Regions from separate parts of the Gluconobacter sp. P5B12 genome, predicted to be linked through region 1. Evidence: predicted binding sites of a transcription regulator. Region 1 holds the regulator's gene; each other region holds the start of a gene.

Evidence for each region. Region 1 encodes LexA, which represses DNA repair genes until DNA is damaged. Its sites were predicted from a motif close to TGTTCTANNTANGTTC; they were not measured.
Region 2: KP702_RS14070 (ImuA family protein) is a predicted target of LexA. The motif match lies at 2,372-2,387, and genes of this name have one in related genera.
Region 3: uvrA (excinuclease ABC subunit UvrA) is a predicted target of LexA. The motif match lies at 2,083-2,098, and genes of this name have one in related genera.
Region 4: KP702_RS05665 (putative DNA modification/repair radical SAM protein) is a predicted target of LexA. The motif match lies at 1,929-1,944, and genes of this name have one in related genera.

The regions. Positions count from the first base shown of each region.
Region 1 is NZ_JACRVV010000005.1:74,492-78,704, reverse strand. It holds gene uvrC (excinuclease ABC subunit UvrC) at 1-111, shown strand, start outside; gene pgsA (CDP-diacylglycerol--glycerol-3-phosphate 3-phosphatidyltransferase) at 221-823, shown strand; gene KP702_RS10150 (hypothetical protein) at 925-1,530, shown strand; gene lexA (transcriptional repressor LexA) at 1,583-2,308, opposite strand; gene rpmG (50S ribosomal protein L33) at 2,616-2,783, shown strand; gene KP702_RS10135 (septum formation initiator family protein) at 2,899-3,228, opposite strand; gene eno (phosphopyruvate hydratase) at 3,376-4,213, opposite strand, start outside.
Region 2 is NZ_JACRVV010000009.1:115,689-119,901, reverse strand. It holds gene KP702_RS14085 (hypothetical protein) at 1-627, shown strand, start outside; gene KP702_RS14080 (SOS response-associated peptidase) at 641-1,267, opposite strand; gene KP702_RS14075 (hypothetical protein) at 1,528-2,253, opposite strand; gene KP702_RS14070 (ImuA family protein) at 2,406-3,191, shown strand; gene KP702_RS14065 (DNA polymerase Y family protein) at 3,082-4,213, shown strand, end outside.
Region 3 is NZ_JACRVV010000002.1:230,948-235,160, forward strand. It holds gene uvrA (excinuclease ABC subunit UvrA) at 1-1,983, opposite strand, end outside; gene ssb (single-stranded DNA-binding protein) at 2,113-2,694, shown strand; gene KP702_RS05050 (GNAT family N-acetyltransferase) at 2,760-3,227, opposite strand; gene KP702_RS05055 (helix-turn-helix transcriptional regulator) at 3,224-4,021, opposite strand; gene KP702_RS05060 (class I SAM-dependent methyltransferase) at 4,105-4,213, shown strand, end outside.
Region 4 is NZ_JACRVV010000002.1:356,522-360,734, reverse strand. It holds gene KP702_RS05670 (UdgX family uracil-DNA binding protein) at 1-691, opposite strand, end outside; gene KP702_RS05665 (putative DNA modification/repair radical SAM protein) at 692-1,924, opposite strand; gene KP702_RS05660 (flagellin) at 2,108-3,580, shown strand; gene KP702_RS05655 (flagellar biosynthesis regulator FlaF) at 3,685-4,101, shown strand; gene KP702_RS05650 (M1 family metallopeptidase) at 4,184-4,213, opposite strand, start outside.

The sequences.
Region 1 (4,213 bases):
GTAAGACAGGCCAGTCTCGAAGAGCTTGAAACTGCACCGGGAATCAGTACGGGAACGGCCAGAGCCATCTACGGGCACTTCCATCCAGAATGGCTACGGACACAGAGCTAACAATTCCGTGAGGTCTCCCTTTGAACACCGGCTTGGCATAAAAAATACACACATTCAGAGCGGATTGGCGCATACCGGAGACGGATAAACTGTTCTAGACTGCTTCGTGATGCTGACTGATCTGCCAAACGTCCTGACTCTGCTCCGTATTGCGGCCATTCCTGTTCTGGTTGCTTTGCTGGCGCTGCATTCCGCACTCGGTAACGTTGCGGCCTGCGTTGTGTATACGGCTGCCTGCATTACGGATTATCTGGATGGTGCCCTGGCACGTCGGTGGCAGATGCTATCCGAGTTAGGGCGGATGATGGACCCGATTGCTGACAAGCTCCTTGTTGGCGCACTTCTGCTCGCACTGGCAGGCCTGACAGTACTCCCAGTGTATTCCCTCTACGCGGCCATCATCATTATGCTGCGCGAAATTCTTGTTAGTGGCCTACGTGAATACATGGCCTCCCAGCGCGCAACACTTCCATCCACTCGGCTCGCGAAATGGAAGACCGGCATTCAGATGGTCGCGATCGGTTTTCTGATCGGGGGAGACAAAGCTGCAGTCACGCTGCATATCTCATTCCTGCCCGCCACACTGATCGGTGGTATTCTGCTCTGGATTTCAGTTATCCCAACAGTTCTGAGCGGGTGGGGTTACCTCACTGCCGGGCTCACCCGAATGATGGCTTCTCAGCCGCGCAAGTCTTCAAAGATCGTCTCCTGATCTGGACTAGCCGTGATTATTATTGCAGTTATCGGCTCGTCATCTGGCGCTTTTAACTTATGACAGCTAGAGTTCAGGGATCGACCTTATGGGAGTACACAATGCGTAAGGCCGCTCTACTGGCATTACCTCTGGCCCTGAGCGGCTGTGCGGGCATGGGTAAGTTTTTCAATGACACCGCGCTGTGGTCGGGAAGTAACCCTAATGCTCCCCATGGCGATAGTGAGAACCTTCGCAGAGCACGCGGTGAATTCGTAGCGGCTGCACCAATCCTGCCAGAAGGTGGGAATATGTGGCCTGGCTCACCTCAGCCTCTGCCAACCCTTAAAGACGTGGTAAACCCTGACAGCGTATTTAATAAGGCTCTCGGCGATCCAGCCACGTATTTTGGTGGCGCCACACTCGACAAGAATTTCATGGGCGGCATCGCCGGTGCCGGTGCTCTTGGCGTATCTGGGCCGCAGATGAAGTCAGGCGATACCATGTCCGTCGGTGAGAAGATCGACGCAATGCGGGGCGTTTCGGAAGATCGCAGTCACTTTATTCCTACGCTTCCGACGAGCGTTCCGGATAATGCTGGTCGCTTCCTGAACAAAAACCCCGACAAAACAATCATCATCCCGAATGGGGACGGAACGAGCACTCTGATCGCTCCTGACGGTAAAGTCCGCGTCGTGCGCGGCGTACCGTCAGTTCCTAATAAATAATCATCAGAAATTATCTGCCTTGCCGGAGCATTAATCCGACAAGGCAGTTCTTTCAGTAATGCCTGAAAAGGGCGACCAGCCGCCCCTGTATGCGCACACGCGCAGCAGGCAGAATACGTGTCTCGTATTCCCGATTAGCGGCTTCCAAAGCAATCGTAGAACCACGACGGCGCAGCTTCTTGAGGGTCACTTCCTGATCATCAATCAGCGCAACAACGATCTGACCATTATCCGCCACTTCGCCGCGACGGATGATGGCAACATCACCGTCCAAAATGCCAGCTTCAATCATGGAATCACCCGCGACTGTGAGAGCATAATGCTCTCCAGTGCCGAGCAGGGACGATGGCACCTGAATCTGTGCGCTATCATCCTGCAAGGCCTCAATAGGGAGGCCGGCAGCAATGCGTCCATAAAGTGGAAGCTGAACGCTTGTGTTTTCAACGGGAGAGCGAGGCGCCTCGGAAAATGTCCCGGGAAGATCCTGACGACCACCCTCAACAACTGTTGGAACGAAAGGCGCCGGATTAGCCACGGTATCCACAACCGGGGCCTCAAGGCCCATATGAGGCAGACGTAGGACTTCAAGCGCTCTCGCACGATGATGATGGCGCCGCAGAAAGCCACGCTCTTCAAGGGCGGAGATGAGGCGATGAATTCCTGATTTGGAACGAAGCTCTAGGGCGTCCTTCATTTCATCGAAGGAAGGGGAATAGCCCGTCCGCCGAAGATGTTCGTCAATGTATAGCAAAAGCTGGTGCTGCTTACGCGTCAGCATACAGGCGCTCCCATGCGCCTCGGTGGAGGCAAAATCTGAAGATCGAGACATTGCATAATCGTATGCAGAGCTCTTTTGTTCCTTATAGGTTCCCCTTTGTCCACCTGCAAGGATATCTACGGGGCATCAATAAAGCTTTTATCCGGCAGAAAACGCGGGTTTTTGCGGAAAAATACACCTTATCCCTGGATTTTCTTCAGAAAGCCTTGACCTGAGACATACAAATCAGCATGTTGCGCCGAACTAGATCAACCTGCTGCTTTGGCACTTGCGAGCGGCATCAGGACGGCGCAAGCCCGAGGGTATCATGGGAAAAAGCAACGTTATTCAGATCCGTCTCGTCTCGTCGGCTGACACCGGCTACTTCTACGTCACGAAGAAGAACGCACGTTCTGCTACGGGCAAGATGGAAGTCCGTAAGTATGACCCGGTTGCCCGCAAGCACGTGACCTTCCGCGAAGCCAAGATCAAGTAAGATCTCGCGGATCATACGACTTTAAAAAAGGCGGCCTTCGGGTCGCCTTTTTTATTGGCTCAGTTTCCGGCAAACAAAACTTCACCAAACATAAAAAAAGAGCCTGAAGCGGCTCTTAGAAAAGTTTGTCGTGTGGTCCATAGGGGATAACAATATCGCCGTTCCGCGTCAGATTAAGCATGGCACGTGAACGCTCGTCCAGAATGTCGGCATCAAGAGCCTTCTCTTTGAGCGCAAGCACGCGACGATGCCACACCGCCTGCTCATCTTTGGCATCCTGTTGCGCCTGGATGGCCTGCTGCTGAAGCACAAGCTGATCCTGATAGGCACGGATACCATGAGCGCCGTGAAGGGCGTTCCACCCGAAATAAGCGGTCAGGGACAGAAAGAGCACAGGGGGAGCAACCGCGCGGATGGCACGTTTGATAAGTCTGACGGGTCTCACGCGGGGTAACAGGCTCCCTTGGCTTGAAAACTTCCCAACAGCCTAGCTCAGAGAGAGGCTGCGAAACAATCACTGTTGTTCAAGACAGTAGATTATTTTAACGCGCCTATAAAACCGGCCTCCCAAATGGAGGCCGGCGTTTGTTGATCAGGCGGACTTGAGAATGCTGCGACCCGCATAACGGGCTGCGCTTCCAAGCTGCTGCTCAATACGGATCAGCTGGTTGTACTTAGCCGTACGGTCAGAGCGGGAGAGGGAACCCGTCTTGATTTGACCACAGTTCGTAGCAACAGCAAGATCAGCAATGACGGCGTCTTCAGTCTCACCAGAACGATGGCTCATAACGCAGGTGTAGCCAGCCTTGTGGGCTGTCTCGACTGCTTCCAGCGTCTCCGTCAGTGTGCCGATCTGATTGACCTTCACGAGCAGGGAGTTCGCTGTCTTGGCCTTGATGCCGCGACGAAGGCGCTCAGGATTGGTCACGAACAGATCATCACCAACGAGTTGGAGACGATCACCCAGGCGCGAGGTCAGCTCAGCCCAGCCTTCCCAGTCGTCCTCAGCCAGACCATCTTCGATGGAGACAATCGGATACTTCTTGGCAAGATCTTCGAGGTAGGAGATCATGCCTGAAGAGTCGAACTCCTTGCCTTCACCCTTAAGATTGTAGCGGCCGTTGCTGTAGAACTCGGTCGCTGCACAATCGAGGGCAAACGTCACGTCATCGCCCGGACGATACCCAGCAGCCTCAACAGACTTCGTAATGAAGCTCAGAGCTTCATCGGCAGACTTCAGACCCGGAGCAAATCCGCCCTCATCACCAACATTGGTGTTGTGACCAGCAGCAGACAGACCCTTCTTGAGAGCGGCGAAGATTTCAGACCCCATGCGCACGGCATCAGCCAACGTCGGCGCACCAACTGGCTGGATCATGAACTCCTGAATGTCGATCGGGTTATCCGCGTGTTCGCCACCATTCACGATG
Region 2 (4,213 bases), on a different contig from region 1:
CGGACGCCTTTGATCCTGACCGGCATCGAAGCACTCTCGCCTGGAACACCTTGGGAGATCGAGCTCTGGCTGTGCTGGTGGCTCGATGCTCTTCTGGCCGAAGTCCGCGAGGCGCATGACCTTCTGCGCCACCTGGAGCGAGCCAGAATGCAGGCGCTTGAGAGATGCGGCGCGCAACGTCGGCATTCGCGCGCACCCCAGGCGATCAATGTGCTGGCGATCCAGCCGCTCGTGTCCGCGTCCATGCTGGCGGAGCGTCTCGGCATGTCGCTGAAAAGCGCGCTGCAGCTTCTCAGCGTGTTCCAGGACCGGGGCATTGTTGTCGAAGTTACGCACCGGGCGGCTCATCGCCTGTTCGGTCTTGCCGTAATGGAATCCCTCAGCGACATTGTGACACCGCCCAAGCGACCCGTTCCTGGCCGAAAACGCGGGCGACCGCGCAAGAATGATCTGTTCACGGCGTACTCTGTCGGGGCGGACGAGATGACGCAGCTCCCGCCGCTAACCTGGTTGGATCCGGTTCAGTTCGATTATGAGGATCTGGCAGCAGCCATGGATCAGGCGGATGAAGCCATAATGCGAAGTTCCCGACTAATCGCCCGCCTCAAGGGAAAGAAGGCCAGTTAGATCGTTCATCTGTTCAGAGAACCTGAAGAGATGACTCTTTCAGTGGCCTCTGCAGTTTCAGGGCGTCCGGTGTGGGGGCCGTCAGCCAGGTTTCGATCTCTTCCCGGTCTTTCAAAATGACGGGCATGGCTTTGGGATGGTAGGGCGCGACCACCGCGTTGGCTTCCGTTGTCAGGAAGCCGAAAAAATCGGCCGTAACCTCGCCTTCCTTGAGTTTGCGTACCGAGGTCCAGGAGGTCCAGATCCCGGCAAAAAAGCGGAGAGGCTTTGTCTCGTCGGCTGCGAACCATACCGGATGAAACGACCCGTCATCTTGGCGCGCCTGTTCCGAGAAAGCCGTAAACGGCACCACGCAGCGATGCGAAACACCCAGCCAGCGTCGCCAGTGCAGAGAGCTCGTATTGCGGATATTCGTCACCCCCCGGTCGACCTTATGGCCTTTCAGGGCAAAGGCAGGCGACGGCATGCCCCATCGGGCCAGAACCAGCTCCCGACCGTTCTGCCCGTTGCGCACAATAGGCGCCGCGTAATCCGGATAGACATCCGGCATGAGGGGAAGATTGCCCGTATGGTCATTGAGAACCTCCGCAAGAGCGCGGATCTCATCCTGTGAGGACGTCTGAGCATAGAGGTTACACATGATCGCTCGTCTGCTCTGAAGCCGTATATCTTATCTGCGAAGTTCTCTTAGAGAAGAATACGGAGCGCTGCGGCTGCGTTCCTTTATTAGAAGAAATAAAAGCTATTGTTGTTTGCGCAATGGACTTGTGGGCAGAGCTGCGCCTTCGGGTCAGGTCGTAAGAGCTGTCCCGAAGGCGTGAGCGGGCGCCTCAAGCGGCTGTCCACAAATCCATAGCCTTAATCTCCCTGTTCCCCAGAAAAGATGGATTTTTTCTCAAGCTAGCTTGCCGAGGAAGGGGCCGGTAGTGCACATTCGAGTACAACTTTTATGAAGTAATCCAAATTTTCGTTCGTTAAATGCATGTTTCCTTCCCAATCTATGTCGTCCGGATCCTTAGAAACCATTTTCCCTTCAAGGGTGGTTCTCTTAGTGAAATTTGCATCCGAACTAAAATACTCTGGATTTGAACGATATAGTTCTTCTGCGCACTTACTATTGTGCTTTATTGTATTTGCAATCATTCGCAATTTGTCTAATTGTGGTGGAATGAAGAATCCACGCTTTCGGAGAGCAGTGACAATTCTTTCATGATTGGGCTTTTTCGGAAGATCCTCTAGCCATACCTGAGCGGAGCGCTCCCAATGGTGATATATTAACACTAAGAATGCTTTGCGGAGGAGCATCAGGTTCTCCTCTGCATCGCTTATCATCGCCAGCAGATGATCACTTTCATATCCACAATCCATCCCGTCTTCATCGATTATCTCCCAGGTTCGCTCTCCACGAGAAATGGCCTCTTCGAGGTCGCGAAACTCTTTCTCGATAATAGCAATATCTTGAAGAAAGGGCTTACTCGCTGCATGAAACGATTCACCAAGTCTTTGAAGACCATTCCTATAACGACGCATCTCTAGGTCGAGGAGTAACTTCCTAATATCCACTATTTTACTTCCATTTCCCGTTAAACCGTAAGATCCGGCTACCTTTTTATTGGATTTTTCCAAGCATAGGACTTACCCTACAGGAAGTCGTCAAATCTTCGATATCCCCATTTTCGCGGATAATCGGTGTGTTGCTAGTAAGACAGGATATCGCGAATTTAGCTTGCATCCGATAGCGTTTTGTTCTCTTTCTGTTCTCGTTAAGGAGAACAGTCATGACTTCGAACGCGCTGGCGCGTCTGCGCGAGCAGGTCCGATGCCTGGAGCGTCGGAGCCTGCCTCACTCTACACTCCGGGCGCTGCCAACAGGCCTGCTACCGGTCGATAACCATCTGGGCGGCGGCTTCAAAACCGCCAGCCTGCACGACATCCTGGTGCCCGATCCGCTCGAGATCGGGGCCAGCCTCGCCCTGCTTCTGCCTCTGCTCGCGCGCAGTAACCAGCCTGTTTTCTGGCTGGGGGCGGTACCCCCTCAGCTCCATGCCTGGGGACTGCATCAGGCCGTGATCTCGCTCCGGCACCTGATCTGCGTTGAGAGCGATGACGCCAGTGTTCTGGCCGTCGCCGAGGACATCCTGCGCGGTCCCGAGCGCGCCATTGTCGTGATAGCCGGTCTGCATATTCCCTCCCTGACAGAAGTGCGTCGTCTGAACCTCGCCGCCGAAAGCAGCGGAAATACCGGCTTCTTCCTGCGCCCTGTCAGCGTCTCCCGCTCCTCTGGAAAAGATCCCTGTGCCTGCGCCACCCGCTGGCAGATCACCTCTCACCCTTCAGACCCTCTCTGTCTGCCGGGATTGGTTCTACCGCTTCCCGGCCCCTGCCGTCTTTCCGTCTCGCTGCTGCGGGTGCGCGGAGGACGTCCTGCCCACTGGCTCCTCGACTGTCCTGACCATGCGCCGCATTCTCGCCCTCTGGCTTCCCTTCTGGCGCACCGAGCGCCTCCAGCTCTGCCAGTCGGATCATTACCCTTCCGATCGCCCGCTTGTCGTGCACGCGCCTGAGCACAACCGCCAGACGCTCACAGCCGTCAATCCGGTGGCACTGGCGGCGGGGCTGAGACCCGGCCAACCGCTGGCCCAGGCACGCAGCCTTGTGCCGGATCTCCTGTGCGCCGAGCAGGACACAGACGCCGATGATGCGGCTCTCCTGAACCTGTGTTCATGGCTGCTGTGGCTGTCGCCCCTGCCCGCTCTGGATGTGCCCGATGGCCTTTATAGCGATACAACCGGCTGTGCTCATCTCTATGGCGGCGAAGAGGCGATGCTGTCTCTCGTTCGGACGCGTCTTTCCGAAAAAGGTCATGTCTGCTCTCTTGCTTTGAGTGACACTGCAGCGGCCTCGCGCGTTCTGGCACGCTCCCGCCTCGACCGGGCCTGTGTCATTCCGCCCGGTCAGCAGAAACAGGCTCTGGACCAACTGCCGTGTTCGGCCCTTCCGATTGCCCCGGAGACAGCATCCCATCTCAATCGCCTGGGACTGACAACCATTGGCGCCCTTGCGGCCCTTCCCCGCGCGCCTTTGGCCAAGCGGTTCGGCGCGGAGCTTCTCACCTGTCTGGATGAGGCGCTTGGCCGTCAGGCCAGGCCGCTGAACGTGGTTCAGCTGCGGGACCGGATCTCGCTCTCGCGCTCGCTTGTTGAGCCTATCGCCACGGCCGAGGCGATTGCGACCGTGATCGAGGCTCTTGTGCCGGAAGCCTGCGCCTCGCTGTCCCGTCGCGGGGAAGGCGCACGGCAGATCGATTTCCTCTGTGTGCGTGTCGACAGCACGGTCCAGGCCATCCAGGTGGGCACCTCCGATCCGAGCTCGGATACGCCCCGCATCCTCCGTCTTCTCAAGGATCAGATTTCCCGGATTGAGCCCGGCTTTGGCATCGAGGCTGTCACGTTGACGATCAGCGCCAGCGAGCCCATGGAGGCCGGCCCGGATCGCCCGGTGCTCTCAGACCCGGAGGACTGTCAGGCGGACACGCTGCCCGCGAGCCTCATCGACCGGCTGATCAACCGCCCCGGTGTCACATTCG
Region 3 (4,213 bases), on a different contig from region 1:
GGTATCCACGACCAGGGTGGACTTGCCGCCGCCTGATACACCAGTGACCGCAATAAAGGTCCCCAGTGGGAAATCCACGGTCAGATCCTTGAGATTGTTTCCCTTGGCTCCAACCAATGTGAGTGTTTTGTCCGAGGTGCGTCGATTTTCCGGAACTGGAATAAACTTCCGACCCGAAAGATAGGCACCAGTCAGGCTTTCTTTATTCTTGGCTACTTCCGCAGGTGTGCCGATTGCGATGACGTTTCCGCCCCGCGTGCCAGCACCAGGCCCCATATCGATAAGGTAATCAGCAGCACGGATGGCATCTTCGTCATGCTCGACGACGATGACCGTGTTTCCAAGGCGTTTGAGGCGCTCCAGTGTGCCGAGAAGGCGCTCGTTGTCGCGCTGATGCAGGCCGATGGACGGTTCATCAAGCACATACAGAACGCCTGTCAGACCCGAGCCAATCTGGGACGCCAGCCGGATACGCTGGCTTTCACCGCCAGAAAGTGTGGCGGATCCGCGGGAAAGGGTGAGGTAGTCCAGGCCAACATCATCGAGGAAGTGTAGGCGATCCGTGATTTCGCGAAGAATGCGGCGCGCGATTTCGGCACGTTGTGGGGTGAGGGTAACTTCAACACCGGAAAACCAGTCCAGTGCCTTGCGGATCTGCATATCTGATGCTTCGGCGATGTTCAGGTCATTGACCTTTACGCAGAGGGCTTCAGGTTTCAGGCGTGCGCCATGGCAGGTGTGGCAGGGCTTTTCTGACTGATAGCGCGACAGTTCCTCGCGGACCCACATGCTGTCTGTCTGCGCCATGCGTCGGCGCAGGTTTTTGAGCACGCCTTCAAAGGGTTTTGTAACGGTATGGACCTTGCTGCCATCACGATACGGAATGGCGATGGGCTCTTTGGAACCGTACAGGATCAAATCCCTGGTTTCGGCTTTTAGGTCTCGCCATGGCGTGTTCATGGTGTCCCCGCAATGGCGAGCAAGAGCTGCAAGAGTCTGGTCATACCAGTCCGTGCTGGCACCACTCCAAGGGGCAATCACACCTTCAGAAAGTGTCAGGGTGTCGTCACTGACGATCAGGTTCTCGTCAAAATGGGTTTCCGTACCGATACCATCGCAGGTCGGACAGGCGCCCATTGGTGCATTGAAGGAAAACAGACGGGGTTCGATTTCCTCAATCGTAAAGCCTGAAACAGGGCAGGCGAAACGTGAGGAGAAAACGATGTGGGCGGGGGCAGCTGTTTCTCCCGCACGCCTGACTTCTTCCGCGTAGGCGAGACCGTCGGAGAGTTCGAGGGCTGTCTCAAAGCTGTCTGCCAGACGGGATTCGAGGTCAGGTTTGACGACAATCCGGTCCACCACGACTTCGACATTGTGGCGGGTCTTGCGATTGAGTTCGGGGGCTTCGGCAATTTCGTAAAGCTCACCGTCAATTTTGACGCGCGTGAAGCCCTTGCGAGCCAGGTCTGCCAGTTCGCGTTTGCAATCCCCTTTACGGTCCCGGACGACCGGCGCCAGCAGCATGAGGCGCGTGCCTTCAGGAAGCGCCATGACGCGATCTACCATTTGGCTGACCGTCTGGGCTTCAATAGGAAGGCCGGTTGCGGGTGAATAAGGAACACCCACGCGCGCCCAGAGAAGGCGCATGTAGTCATGGATTTCCGTGATGGTGCCGACGGTGGAGCGGGGGTTCTTTGAGGTCGTTTTTTGTTCGATCGAGATGGCCGGGGAGAGACCCTCAATGGAGTCCACATCCGGCTTGCCCATCAGTTCAAGGAACTGGCGGGCGTAAGCGGAAAGACTTTCCACATATCGGCGCTGACCTTCGGCATAGATCGTATCGAAGGCGAGAGACGACTTTCCGGAGCCGGAGAGACCCGTGATGATCGTCAGGGAGTCACGGGGAATCGTGACATCGATATTCTTGAGATTGTGGGCGCGGGCACCACGGACACGGATCGAATGATTGTCTGGAAAGCTCACGAAAACCCCGGAATGTGCAGAAAAGCGATTGTTAAAAATCGGAACGCGCCTGAACGGCGCTGGATCAATTATAGATGGGCGTTTAGGATCATATGAAAAGAACAATTCGAGAAAATTGGTTGGTACGGAATGGCAGGCAGCGTCAATAAGGTGATTCTGGTCGGGAATCTGGGCAAGGACCCGGAAGTCCGGAACACGCAGTCAGGCGGGAAGGTTGTCAATCTGACGATCGCCACGTCTGAAACATGGAACGACCGTCAGTCCGGTGAGCGCCGCGAGCGTACGGAATGGCATCGCGTCGTCATTTTCAATGATCGCCTGGGCGATGTGGCTGAGCGTTTTCTGCGCAAGGGGCGCAAGGTTTACCTCGAAGGTGAACTGCGGACCCGTAAGTGGACCGACCAGTCCGGCCAGGAGCGTTACACGACGGAAGTGACGATCGATCGCTTCCGCGGTGAGTTGGTGCTCCTCGACAGTAACCGCAGTGGCGGTGATGAAGGCGGTGGCTTCGACGGTGGTGGTTCGTCCTACGGTGGCGGAAGCAACAACGGCGGTGGCTTTGGTGGTGGAAGCCGGAGCGGTAGCAGTGAAGGCGGCTTTGGCGGCGGCTCTCGGAGTAGCGGCGGTAGCGCAGGTGGCGCGTCGGGCAGTCGGGGCGGTGGCTGGGATGCTCCGCCAGATAACGATCTGGATGACGAAATCCCGTTCTAAGGGATTTTCCGGAGAACCGGGCTGGCTAGTGTCAGTCCGGTTTTTTTATGCGTGAAAGGCCCGTTTCAGAGCGCCAGATGAAGGAACTGGTTGAACTTAGAGGCCTGATAGTCAGCGAAAGGTTTACCGAGTTGAAAGCCTCGGGCCTTGTAGAGCTTTAGTGCGGGTTCGAAAGAGGAATTCTGGCCGGTTTCAAGGTTGAGCTTTTTCAGGCCCAGAGAGCGTGCTCTGTGAATGAGATGATCCAGAAGACTGCTGGCGATGCCCTGTCTTAAAAAATCCGGATGAGTCCGCATGGATTTGAGCTCACCGTCCTGAGCACGCAATCGTTTTAGCGCACCAATGCCAGCAACGTGGCCCCGGTGGTGGACAGTCCAGACCTCGATATCTGATGAGGTGAGAGCAGCCAGATCCAAGGCGAAGACGTGTCCAGCAGGGGTGTTTTCGTGCATTCCGGCAAGATGAAGGGCCAAAAGGTCGCGTGTTTCTTGGTCGGAAAAATCGGCTGGGCGGAGAGTGTAGTTCGGGTTCATAAGGTGGAATCCGGAGTGGCCGTGCTTCTGGACAGAATGACAAGTTTATAGCCCGCATGAGCTGTCGGGATGAACGTTGTTTGATCGTAGTGGAGAAGGCCTTGTGTTGGATGTTGAAAGCTCCGCTGCCCTCCTTCTCTGGGGAGGACGCTTTGGTCTTCCCAGAAACGGTTAAATTCCGGACTTTCTCTCTGAAGGGTTGAGACAAGTGTCTGAAAAAGTTCGGTACGGGCACTCGAAACTGTATCGGCCCGAAACTCGGCCAGAAGCCGCTGAGCGCGGGTTAGCCAGTCCGTAAGGAAAATTCGGGCATGGGGGTTCAGAAAAACATAGCGCAGCTGATTGGTCTCTGAGCTGTTCAGCCAGACATCGAAAAGGATTTTGGCTGCGGAATTTGCGCTCAGAACATTCCACATGGGATCGAGCAAATAAGCGGGGTTGGAGATCTGTTCCGGGAGGCTGAGAAGTGTGGCTGGTGCAGTTGGTGCGGTATGATCCCCGTGAGGGTCTCGCAGTTCTGCCAAGGTGAAAAGGTAGCGTCTTTCCGTCATGGACAGTTTTAGAGCCGTGGCAATGCGCGACAGGGTAGCGGCCGAGCATGAGACGTCGCGTCCCTGTTCCAGCCACGTGTACCATGTCGTGCTGATCCCGCAGAGTTGAGCTGTTTCCTCGCGGCGTAGCCCTGGGGTGCGTCTGCGATGTAATGGAGTCAGCAATCCTGCTTCTGATGGGGCAAGCCTTTCCCGGTGCGTGCGAAGAAACAGACCAAGAGTTTTGCGGCTGGACGTAGGCATGGTGCAATTTATACCATGATAAAATAGGATCTTATACCTGACTGTTTGTTGCCTGATGATGATCTCCAAGGGAGAAAAATCAGATGATTAGGCAGGCAGGACAATTTGCTGCGAAGCATTATGAAGACAGGGCATCATCTTACGTAAATAGCGTGGTGCATAATCAGGGCGATGATCTGGATGTGATGGTTC
Region 4 (4,213 bases), on a different contig from region 1:
GCGGCATTTCATTGCGCATCGCTTTCGTCCGGACACGGGCAGGATTGAAAGTCGAGGCGTAATAGGTCTGCCAGAGCTGATCCACGTCATCATCAAGCACCTGCTTTTCACAGGGCTCGAAAGAGCAATGTACCGTCTCGCCATCCCATCGCAAAGAGCCGCGCGGCGTCAGGATCATCCAGTCCATATCTGCGAAACGGCCCGCGAAAAAAGAAGAGACTTTTTCCAGCACATGATGGTCCGGCTCAAACCAGGAAAGAAAACGCCGCCGACCCGTCTCCGACGTTCCCTGCTCCCGGAAGCGCACGAAAGCCGTCATTTTATGGGCCGCCCGGCGAACCTGATGCACCATGCGACGCGCCTGCGCCACATCCTGATCTGTCACCACCGACAACAGGTTCGGATCACTCTGAAGACGCCAGAGCAGCCGGTAAGCTAATGCGAACCGCTCAGCACTGGAGTGGCAGAGAACATCTTTCAAAAGGGGCAGGCTCGATGCTTTGAGGCGAACATCCCGCACGACTTCGCCTTCAAACGTCTGATTTTCAGCCGCGTGAAACAGATCCAGATCGACCTCAGGATAGCGCCAGAGGATCTGGTCCGGAGGAATGTCACGCTGAAGCGCCATTCTGGCCTTTTCGCGCCAGCCTTCAAACGCGCTGGTATCCGCGAGCCTGACGGTAACCGGCATTTACAGAAGCCGCATCTGCTGTGGAGCCGGCAGAAAAAGAGTCCGCAAATCCTGACGATCCGTCAGACGCGCGGGGCTCCATCCGGATGCCTTGACGAACGGACGCACCTTTTTAATGGAGACGTTCAGCCGCGCCAGATCTTCCAGACGGATTGTCGTGTGCTTTCGCGCAGACAGCAGCGCGGCAACGGTCCGAACCCCAAGCCCAGGGACCCGCAGCAGCATTTCTTTGGAGGCAAGATTCAGGTCCACTGGAAATTGCGCGCGGTTATCCAGAGCCCAGGCCAGCTTGGGATCAATCTCCAGATCCAGCATTCCATTGGGCCGTGATGCTGTCAGTTCGCCAAAATCAAAGCCATAGAACCGGAAGAGCCAGTCCGCCTGATACAGCCGGTGCTCCCGCTGTAACGGTGGGCTACGCACAGGCAGGATCGCTGAAGCATCTGGAATGGGGCTGAAGGCTGAATAGTAAACGCGGCGCAGGCCGTAAGACCCATAGAGACCCGAGCTACTGGCCAGAACATCCTGATCCGTCGCGGCATCTGCCCCGATGATCATCTGTGTACTCTGGCCGCCCGGTGAAAAGCGCCCTGCCCGTCTACCCGTATGTGTCTTCTCTTTGGCCGCATCAATCTTGAGACGCATGTCCCCCATCGCGCGGCGGATATTTCCGGCATCCTTCTCCGGCGCGTAATCCTTCAGACCCGTTTCTGTTGGCATCTCGACGTTGATCGATAAGCGATCCGCATACAGCCCAGCTTCCTCCAGCAATTTGGGAGATGCATCCGGAATCGTCTTGAGATGGATATATCCGCGGAAACCATGCTTGAGCCGCAGGTCCCGCGCGACCTGTACAAGCTGCTCCATCGTATGATCGGACGACCGGATAATCCCCGACGACAGGAAAAGCCCCTCAATGCAGTTCCGACGGTAGAACTCCAGCGTCAGCCAGATCACTTCATCAGGCGTGAACTTCGCCCGCTCAACATTTGAGGATGAGCGGTTGATGCAATAGGCGCAGTCATAAATGCAGAAATTGGTCAGCAGGATCTTGAGCAGCGAAATACAACGCCCATCCGGCGTATAGGCATGACAGATCCCGTTCCCGGTCGTGGAGCCCAGACCGCCCGTTTTGGCAGAGTCCCGCCGCGTCGATCCACTGGACGCGCAGGACGCATCATACTTTGCCGCATCGGACAGAATCGCAAGACGTTCAGACAGAGATTTCTTCATGCATTGTTCTTATTTCGTTCCCGTCTATAAAATGCAAGAACTGCTTATAATTTACCGGTTGTTTGCTTGTTTTCTGTCAAACCCTGTCGCCGTTTTTTAAAGGCGAAGATTCAGGTTCCCTTAACCATTCAAGGCCTATCGTGAAGGAGCAAAACTGCACCGACGGAGAATGTCTCGATGTCCATGTCAATCAATACAAATACAGCCGCCATGTCGGCTCTTCAGGTTCTGAACCAGACGACGGACCAGCTGAGCAAGACGCAGAACGCCGTGTCCACAGGCAAGAGCGTCAGCTCCGCCTCTGACAGCCCGGCCATTTACGCCATTTCCCAGACAATGAATTCCCAGATTTCGGCCCTGTCCGGCGTCTCGACCGGTCTTCAGTTTGCGGGACAGGTTCTCAGCACGGCCTCTTCGCAGGCTGGGTCCATTTCAAGCGTTCTGAGCAGCATGTCCGAGACGGTCACGAATGCTGCCAATAACGGTGAAGATCAGGACACCCTGAACACCCAGCTGAGCAGCTACCTGTCTCAGATCGACGTGGCCACGTCGAACTCGACCTTCCAAGGGGTAAACCTGCTGTCCGGCTCTACGAGCAGCAGCGTGAAATACACGCAGATTTCTGCTGCTCAGGACATCAATGGCAACCTGTTCACACTGAATGGTGCTGATGCCACCTCGACCGGTCTGGGCCTGCAAGGGCTGAGCACGGATATGAAGGGTGTCACGATCGACACGAGCGCAGTCACGGCTCTGGCGGGTTCTGGCGCGACCGCCACGACACTGACCCTGAAGAACCTGTCTTCTGCTGACAGCAGCAATGCGACAGCATCAAACCCGGCCATCACCACGTCCTTCGTTCTGGACTCAAAGCCGGGCGATACCACTGATGGTGCTGCAACATCTGTCGGAACAGCCATTGCTTCTGGCCTGACAGACACTGCCACCTCCGTGGCAGTCAACAAGGATGGCACGCTGACAATCGCCGATGCCACATCCAAGAAGGCATCTGATGGTACGACGACGTACTCCCTGACCAATGGCGACACCATCACTGCCAAGGCTGATGCCAGTGGCAACATGACCTATAGCGCTGCCAAGGTTGGTGATCTGGATACCAACGGCAATGCGAAAGTTCTGACGCAGGTTGTGGACGTCAACGTCTCGAACGCCTCCACAACCAAGACCACAAGTGACCAGCTTTCAACGCTGGTGACGGCCCTAGGAAATGCCGGTTTCGGCGCCCAGATGGCAAACGACGGCAAGCTGACGATTGCCGGCGGCAATCTCGACGCCGCCGACGCAACAGCTACGACAGGCGCGTCGGTCAGCCTCACAGGGACGACAGGCGCTGCCACAGTAGCGACCACTTCCGGCACGGACGTTGTCCAACTTGCTGTTTCTGGCGCCATCAACAAGATGAGCCGCATTTCTTCCAGCATCGGTGTGGCTTCCAATACCGTTACACAGCTTCAGACGTCCAACAGCACGCTGTCTGATGCCCTGACGACGGGCGTGGGCGCCCTGACGGATGCTGATCTTGCAGCGGAAAGCGCCAAGCTTACGTCCCTGCAAACGAAGCAGCAGCTGGCCATTCAGTCGCTCTCGATTGCGAATTCGCAGTCTTCCAACATCATGTCGCTCTTCCGCGGTTGATGTCGGCGGGGCGCTGATGAAAGCCAGCGCCCCTTCCTGGACTGTTCCAGAAGTTTCCCGTTTCCCGGGAGTCTTTTGAAACAGTCCTTTTGTAAAGGAACATCATGTCCGTGACCTATGGCATGTCACAATACCAGAACCAGTCCGGCACCTATCTTCCGCCACGAGAAGTGGAAGCCATGGCGTTCAGACACGTTAATGGTCTGCTGTCGGCAGCAAAAACACGCTCAGATCGACAGGCCGCATTGTCTGCCAATCTCAAACTCTGGGGCATTCTGATGCAAGGGGTCCAGCGGACGGACTGCCCTTTGGATGCAACTCTGCGCAAAGACCTGACGACCGTTGGAACCTGGTCCATGCGATACGCCAATGTTGCACTGAACTCGGATACATCCCTTCAGGCTCTCATTGATATCAACATGGACATGATTGAAGGTCTGTCAGCGTCTGCTGGCCCTTCCTCATATGCGGGACCCGCGGCATCAAACGAAACTCGCGCAGCTATTCAAATGGTCGGGTAAAAACTACTTCTCCCACGCCTGTGGCAGGACATGGGAGTTTTTCCATTCCTGACACACATTGCATGTTAGGAATGGTGGCGCGTCATTTACGGTTATCGCTGCGGTCAATGTC